Regions from separate parts of the Leuconostoc sp. UCMA20149 genome, predicted to be linked through region 2. Evidence: riboswitches for the same ligand, from Rfam matches in the RefSeq annotation. Region 2 holds a riboswitch; the other holds the start of a gene.
What was found. Region 2 has a riboswitch for thiamine pyrophosphate ahead of FF105_RS04350 (ECF transporter S component). Riboswitches for the same ligand answer to the same signal wherever they lie in the genome.

Region 1 (4,256 bases), on a different contig from region 2:
CGTATCTTTTCCCATTCAAAATTGCCACATCTAAAGTTTTGCCAAGCGCTAATTGTGAAGTAATCGCTGCCGAAATAGTGTCTCCGGTGCCGTGGGTACGCTCAGTATGGACCCGCTGACTTGCCAACCAGAAATCTGTCCCATCAGCCAATAAGATGTAATCCTCAATACGTGATGACTGCCCATGACCTCCTTTCAATAAAACATTTTTGGCGCCTAATTTTTGAATCGTCCTAGCTGCACGTTGCATGTCTTGCCGATTATTAATCGCTTGACCACTTAAAATTTCAGCTTCTGGCATATTAGGCGTTACAAGTTCTGTCAGCGGTAACAATAAACTTTTCACGGCAGCCACTGCATCAGGATTAAGCAGCTTTGCGCCACCTTTCGCAACCATTACCGGATCTAACACATATTTACCAAAATCAAAATTTTGCAAGCCTTTGGCAACAAGCGCTACTGTCTCTGCGTTACCGAGCATGCCAGTTTTGATTGCTTTAATCGCTAAATCATCAGCGATTGATTTCATTTGTGACCAAATCATATCAGGTGGGGTCATCAAAACATCTTGAACACCCAATGTATTTTGCGCTGTTAAAGCGACAAATACATTAGCACCATAGACACCCTGTGCAGCAAATGTCTTTAAATCAGCACTAATACCGGCACCACCACTACTATCAGCACCAGCGATTGTTAATACTTGTGGTGTTTCATTGCTCATAAATATTGCACACTTTCAGTCATAAATGTCGCTACTTCCTCGCTTGTAATTGCAGCAAGCTCATCTAGCAATTGCATACTATAAAAACCTGGTGTCGTAATTTGACGGCTGGCTTTGAGCCCAGCTAACTTAAAAGTTGCCATCGCATACGTGACATTTTCCACAGTGAGTGATTCAGCTACAAAGGCACCAATAACAGACGATAATGCATCGCCAGTACCCACATTAGTTGATAATAATGGCACATCTGTCTCAATGACGGCAGTTTGATGGCCATCACTAATAACATCTTTGGCGCCACTTAATGCAATTATGGCACCAGTCTTTTCTGCTGCTAATTGTGCGATGGCAATCACATCCCCACTACCAGTGGCATCAATGCCTTGACTGTCAAAATCAATATCGGCAAACCACGCTATTTCCGCTGCGTTGCCTCGAATAATATCAACATGCCCTTCTTGCATCAAAGTCTGCACAGCCTTACTACGAAAAGGTACTGCAACAGCAACTGGATCCAAGATAACAGGTTTATCTAAATTAGTAGCGACCTTTGAAAGCGTTACAATATCAGACAGTTCATTGGCCTTAAGCGTACCAATATTGATGACAACGGCATCTGCAATTTGACATAAATCATTAAATTCACTAACTTCCCTACTCATAAGTGGCGAAGCACCAATAACATTCACGACATTGGCTACGAATTGTGGGGTAACAAAGTTAGCATAAGTCAGAACAAGCGGTGATTGTGTCCGTACATTTTTAATCGTCATTAGTATTGACTCCCTTTTTCATAGGCATTCCGCCAAAATTTTAGTTCAAATTGATATGATTTTTCAAAAATAGCGACATCCAGTTGACCGTCTGAATGGTCAACAATCTGCCAGTAATAGGTTACCAAATCATGATATTGTTTACTGGCGTAATATTGCTGCCAACCATTGTTTGTTTGATGTGCCAGTGCTTTAGCTATAAAATAATAGGATTCTACACAAGGTAAGGTTGCCATAATTGCTGCCATAGCACCTTTTTGAGCTGCAGAACGCATGTGATTCACATAAGATTGCCCAACCAAATCTAAAGGCTTTGGGGCAACAGCATCCACTAGACTAAGATGTGCTTGTCCTTCATCGTCGCTTGTCGGTCTGGTTAAATGTAATGATTCATCAATTTGATTCACAATGGGCATAAATGCTTCAATGTAGCTTGCATCTTGTGCTGTATAATAATCAGCTTGCCGCTGAGTTAATGAATTACTGCCAATAGCTTTCACGAAAGGTTCAGCCATGATTTGAGGCATAAATTGTTCTCTAATGGTTTGTAATGAGGTCATGTTTTCTCCATAATAGGACACAAAAAGGCCGCGAACCCACTCCAAGAAGATGCGTTCACGGCCAGTAATCAACATTTAAAAAACACTAGCTTATGCAACATATCTCCCTGCGTACGTACTAACGTCATCAGGTTCAATGGGTATTTCTCAGCCAATCGGCACCCCAGATATTTTATTTAATTCAAGATAAGTGTAAATGAATGTCACCAGATAATCAACCCCACCATTCAGGATCAACATCTCTCATTTGATGTTTTAGTGACAATTGCGAATCACTTGTAACACGTTGATAAGTTGTTGTATAAGGATTTTTCATCAAATTAATCATTTGCTGATACTGCGTACTTTTCAAAAAATCAGCTAATTGACTGTGATTTTGCCAAAAAGTCCACAGCATATAATCTGCTTTACCATTATCATTTTGAGCCACAACACCGGCAACATTTACTAACTTACCAATTAGTTTATCATTATCATCTTTAGCCTGAAAGGTAATTTGATGAATCACACGACCAGTTAACTGACCATTAGTATAACGACTATCAAATCCTAATGGCCGTTGAAATTGTTGGACAATTTCTGGTGCATCCAAAATCAAAATATTCGAACCAGCCAATTGTGATACCTTCCCGAGGTAAAACACATTGTCTGGATTCGCTGTTTGAAGTGCTAATAATTCTGAAACTGACTGTTCTGGTGCAAGTACAAGATTAATTTTCATAAGAATGGCTCCTTTAACATTGTGACGACATCTGGTGAAAGCCGAACTGCATTACGCTGAATAAACTGTTGAACGCCTTTAAACGTTGTCAGATCAACTGTGGGTGTCATAGCGTCTGATGCAACTAATGCTTTTGCATAAACAATATCTGAACGCGTCATCATCGTCATGCCCCATGGCTCGCTCAGCAACAGTGATTCCCATTGATCGGTTAATAATGCTTCAGCTCTTTTGAACCGATTGTCTTTGGCAATAAAACTACTCAGATCTCTTGGATTTAATTTCATAGGGTCAACACCTTTCCAATTTGATTAGGCAAACTGAGTTGTTGCTGTTCTGGCAGTATCCAATAAACACGACGATACTGTGACATAATCGGTGATGTTTCACCGTCACCATCAGTTAGGATAATCACTGTTGTCGTCTCACGAGGTGTTTTTTGTTTATCTAGATAGTCAAAAATACTTTGAAATGCCGTCCCCCCGCCAGCACGGCGCTGCCAATGATTGATATTTTGAATCACTTCAACTGCTGTATCAAATGAAAACACGCGAACTTTAGCATCAAATTGTTGTGTTATTTGCATCACATTGGCTAGGAATTTACCCACTAGTTTATCACTAATAGAAGCCGAATTGTCGACAAATACCAAAATTTCATTTTCATACGTACTAATTTCACCAAATAAATCCATTCGGTAGGCTTGGCGTCGATTAAATCGTGCGCGTGATGGTTTCTTTTGATTAGGTACTTGGCTTACCCCTGTTTTGAGGATTTGATGCCAATTTTTTTTAGGCACCACCACCGCAGCAATCTGCTGCATGACAGCACTAGTCAAGTGACCTCGCCCAGATTTTTGTGCATCTTCATTGGCTTGGCGAATGACTTGTTCAAGTGCCGATTTAGCCTCATCAGCCTCATCGCCAACACTCGCCCAATCACCGTGGCCGTCGATGTCCCCATGAGCGGGCACATCATCTTCAAAACGACTGATTAAATCAATATAAGTTTGCGAATCTTGATAAGGCGCAAACCATTCGCCGTACACATCAAACAGCATTTGCAAAGTCACAGCCGTTGGTAACTCACCTAATTCCTTAGGTAAATATTGATTAATCGCCACATCAGTTCCTAGATCAACAACTGATTTTGCTTGGTGCGTTGTAGCATAGCGAACTGGGTGTTCCCAAATAACATGCAGTGCTTCATGTGCCAATGCAGCCGCAATCTGATTGTATGTGCTGAAATTTTCTGTTAAACGAGCTGGATTGATTACTAAGTACCAACGATGATTTTGCCATTTTAATGCCAATGGATGCGGTGCTAACAGGTTCATTTCACGGGTTAAATTCATGACAATGTTGCCATATAGCGGTGAAACATCTAGCAAGGTTTTAATACCACCTAATATTAAATTATCCGTTTCATCCTGCGTTGTCATCTGGTCGCAATATCCATAATTTGTTGATACAACACGT
Region 2 (4,256 bases):
TGATAACTCAATGTTAATTCCTCATCGACAGTCATTCGAAGAAACTGGCGCTCTGGGCTTTGAAACAATAGTGCCACTTCTTGAACATATCGTGCAACTTTTAATTTTTGAATATTTTTTGATTGATAAGTTATCTGCCCATCAAAAGATTTCAATTTAGTTAACGCATTAAATAAAGTTGATTTGCCGCTACCATTTGCGCCAGTCAGGAGGGTAATTCCTGGTGCACCAATTAGAAGTTCTGGCACCGTTATCAAAGTCTTTTTTTCGTTCAATAACTTGAAATGATTTAGTTCAAAAACCCCTTCACTGATTATTTTAAAAGTATGATGTTGTGGCTTTGGAAGTCGTTGAATAAATTGAGTATGATCAAGTGCTGATATTTTATGATTATGAATTTCCCACACATTGTTGACAATCTCTGGATAGCCTGAAAAATCGTGATCCGCAACAAGAATTGTAACGCCATCGGCCTGCAATGTTTTTACTTTTTTTAAAATTTCCTGCCGTGCTGTCATATCAACATTAGCGAAAGGTTCATCTAGTAGTAACAATTTACTTTTCATCGCAACGATAATTGCCAAAGCAACTTTTTGTTTTTCACCACCTGATAGTGTGGTCATTTGTTGATTGGCTAGTTGTTCGATGCCGACAAATTTAAGCGCCGCTGTTGCACGTTCAGCTATTTCATCAGACGCAATTTGCAAGTTTTCTAGTGTAAACGTCAATTCCTCAAAAGGGGTAGGCATCGCAAACTGTGTGTCGGGATCTTGAAATAAGAAACCAACATACTGGGCTCTCTGATTAGCTGGTAGCTGGCTGATGGCGATATTGTCAACCAAAACAGTGCCTTTAAGTTGAGGAAACAGGCCAGCAATAATTTTTAACAAAGTAGATTTACCAATACCCGATGGTCCAATCAAAAGGTTGAAGCTATTTTCTTGAATGGTCAATGTCAAGTCGTCAAAAATTTTTGTTTTGCCATAGCTTAAATTAAGGTGTTCTAGAGTAACAATCATGGTTTGTGGTATCCTATGTACGCGGAAAAAACCGCTTTATCTGTATTTATCTGTTTTTTTTGCTATTGTAAGTACATCGCTAGTCGTCGCCATATTGATTTTGCTATAAACCATTACAGGTATGTCTGTGATTTCGGCCGCAACTTTTGGTAATTGTGCTAAGATTGCCATCAATTGATCGTAATCACCTTCTAATGTCGATTCAAACGCACCAACTTGGTAATTAACACCGCTAGCATCAATATAAGCAATGACATGATCAACAATTTTAATCACATCATTTTCGTTGGCAGTCATTGGCAAAACTTGTACTGCAATACTTGAAATCATGAGATCACCTCTGATTGATGCGTTGTCAAAATACCTGATTTAGCAATTAGCTTCTGTGTGAAGTAAACAATGACACCAGCAAAAATTGCCGATGAAATCAGGCGTGTGATAAATAGACCAACTAACAGACCTAATGAATATTGGGCATAGCCATTGCGAAGCAAGTCCCAACCAAAGGTGACAATTGTGACGGTAATGACAGAAGCTGTTAAGCTAGTTTTATCCCAACGTCGATATCCAAAAATAGCAAATCCAATTTCAGTTCCGAGGCCCTGAATGGCACCAGCAACGATATTCATGACACCCCATTGTGAGCCAAAAACCATTTCAATAGTACCTGCAAGTGTTTCGCCAATAATCGAAGCTCCGGCACGGCGAATAATGTATCCCGCCATTGGACCAGCCATTAGCCATGGACCAATTGTTGCATCGTTAGCGTATGGACTTAAACCCATAGGTGTTAATATTGCTGCAATAACATTATAAGCAAATGCCCAAGCCCAGAAAATAAAGCCGAAAAACACCGCGATGAGTGCGATAAAGATGACGTCACGAAGTGACCATTTTGTATGCATGTTGCACACCTCCGAATTTGTTGTGAAAACACCGCCATGAGGTTAGACATACAAAAAGCCAATCTTCGTGGGAAGATTGGCTTTGATATCATATCAATTAAAAATACTACAACAGACTGAATAGGTAGTTCGTCTGTATACAATCAATATTAAAGTAAATCTCCCTACGCTAGTATAATCTAGATCAGGTTATATGGGTATTATCTCAGCCGTTTGGCACCCCAGATTTTGGTGTTTTCAATTGTTTTCAATTGTTTGTGATTAACTCACAAACAGAGTGTACCACAATCCATTTTTGCCTGCAAGCGGTGAAAGTCGTTTGGCTTGCAAAAATGGTTCTTATGGGTATACTTATTATTCATGAGTTGCAATTAAGAAGATAAGTTTAGGAGTTGTATTGAGATGCTTTATTTTATTGGATTGGCTGCTGGATTCTTATTAGCTAATCAAAGTGCTATTAATGCAAAATTAGGTGCAGCGGTGCGTTCACCGTTTAGGTCTAGTTTGATTTCATTTACAGTCGGGACAATATTTCTCATCGCCGTCTTTTTTGGAACTAGTCAACATATTGTTCCTATTGGCACTGTTTTATCGCATAATCCGTGGTGGATTTGGTTGGGCGGGATTTTGGGTGTCTTCTTTTTAACGTCTAACATTTTAATGTTTCCTAAATTAGGGGCAATCCAAACGATTATTCTGCCCATTTTAGGCCAAGTTTTGATGGGAGAAGTGATTGATATATTTGGGCTTTTTGGGGCACAACAACATCCTTTAACCTGGTTGAAGTCGATGGGAATTTTGATTTTATTCTTAGGTATTTATATTGCTGTTGTGTTGGCGAGCCGAGGATTCGCTAAGGTTGAAGAAAAAAGTGACACAGATCATGAAAACGCCGTTACGTTGAATTTATGGCGTTTGTGGGGGATAGTGGCAGGTGCTATTTCAGCTATTCAACAAGCCATCAATGGTCACTTAGGACAATTAATGCATTCCTCAGTTGGTGCCTCGGTGTTTTCTTTTTTGACAGGCACCATCTTGATTTTTTTGGTTGTCATGGTTCGTGACAAGTCTCTTTTACCCAAAACATTCCACGCTAATGAACAGCCATTTTGGTTGTTCATTGGTGGCGTATTGGGCGCTGCGTTTGTTTTCGCAGCCGCCTATTTAGTGCCACAACTGGGAGCAGGAGTAACGGTGACTTTGGGATTATTTGGTTCAATCGTTGGATCAATGGCTGTCACACAATTTGGATGGTGGCGTTCACCACAAAGACAAGTGACGCGGGCTCAAATATTTGGTATCGTGGTGATGGCAATCGGTGTGCTACTGATAAAATTTGGATAAGGAAAGTCAGCGCATAGCTGGCTTTTTTGCTATACTTGTAGGAGTAAAAAAATTTTTTTAGGAAACATTATGGATAGTATTCATCTTTCGCCACGCCTTGAAGCTGTGGTTAAGCACGTGCCACAAGACGCAATAATTGCTGATATCGGTTCAGATCATGCCTATTTACCTGCACACTTACTCTTGACCAATCATGTCCGGCATGCCATAGCCGGTGAGGTTGCTCAGGGACCATTTGAAAATGTCCAACATGAAATTAACAGACGACATCTGAATGGCAAACTTGAGGCGCGATTAGCGAATGGTCTAGCCGCTATTGATACCGCTGATAAGGTTAACACGGTTGTAATTGCTGGCATGGGCGGCATTTTAATTCAAGACATTTTGTCAGCCGGGCACTCAAAAAATCATCAATTTAATACTTTGATTTTACAACCAAATACTGATGAGAATGTTGTCAGATCATGGTTAAACAACAACCACTATTTGATTATAGCGGAAGATATTGTTCAGGAAGGTTCGCATTTTTATGAAGTGATTGTTGCAACACCTGGTGAATCAAAATTATCTGATCATGAGATTGATTTTGGTCCGTATCTGTTGCAAGCAAAATCACCAATTTTTGTCGCCAAGTGGCAAAAAGAATGTGACCGCATCCAACTTATTTTGGAACATTTGAAAAATTCAGGAAACCAAAATACAGTAGCTTATAAGAAATGGCAAACGACTTATGATCGCATCAAGGAGCTGATATCGTGATTGCACAAGAATTAATTGATCAAATTGAACAGTTTGCGCCACTATCATTGGCAGAAGCAGGGGATCCCACCGGTTTACAAATTGGCAACCCTAATCAACAAATTAATCGCGTTATGACTACGTTAGACGTGCGTCCAGAAGTTGTCAAAGAAGCCATTGCTGCTAGGGTAGACTTTATTTGGGCACATCATGAGGCAATGTTTTTTCCAGCCAAAAACTTAGACCTATC

Region 1: another riboswitch for thiamine pyrophosphate. It lies ahead of FF105_RS02815 (transcriptional activator); the one in region 2 lies ahead of FF105_RS04350 (ECF transporter S component).

What each region holds. Positions count from the first base shown of each region.
Region 1 is NZ_VJYC01000002.1:165,140-169,395, forward strand. Features, by position in the region: gene thiD (bifunctional hydroxymethylpyrimidine kinase/phosphomethylpyrimidine kinase) at 1-724, opposite strand, end outside; gene thiM (hydroxyethylthiazole kinase) at 721-1,497, opposite strand; gene FF105_RS02815 (transcriptional activator) at 1,497-2,057, opposite strand; TPP riboswitch at 2,145-2,233, opposite strand; gene FF105_RS02820 (hypothetical protein) at 2,272-2,778, opposite strand; gene FF105_RS02825 (hypothetical protein) at 2,775-3,065, opposite strand; gene FF105_RS02830 (vWA domain-containing protein) at 3,062-4,219, opposite strand; gene FF105_RS02835 (ATP-binding protein) at 4,216-4,256, opposite strand, start outside.
Region 2 is NZ_VJYC01000003.1:230,787-235,042, forward strand. Features, by position in the region: gene FF105_RS04340 (ABC transporter ATP-binding protein) at 1-1,019, opposite strand, end outside; gene FF105_RS04345 (thiamine-binding protein) at 1,056-1,349, opposite strand; gene FF105_RS04350 (ECF transporter S component) at 1,346-1,924, opposite strand; TPP riboswitch at 2,069-2,158, opposite strand; gene FF105_RS04355 (DMT family transporter) at 2,327-3,268, shown strand; gene FF105_RS04360 (tRNA (adenine(22)-N(1))-methyltransferase) at 3,338-4,027, shown strand; gene FF105_RS04365 (Nif3-like dinuclear metal center hexameric protein) at 4,021-4,256, shown strand, end outside.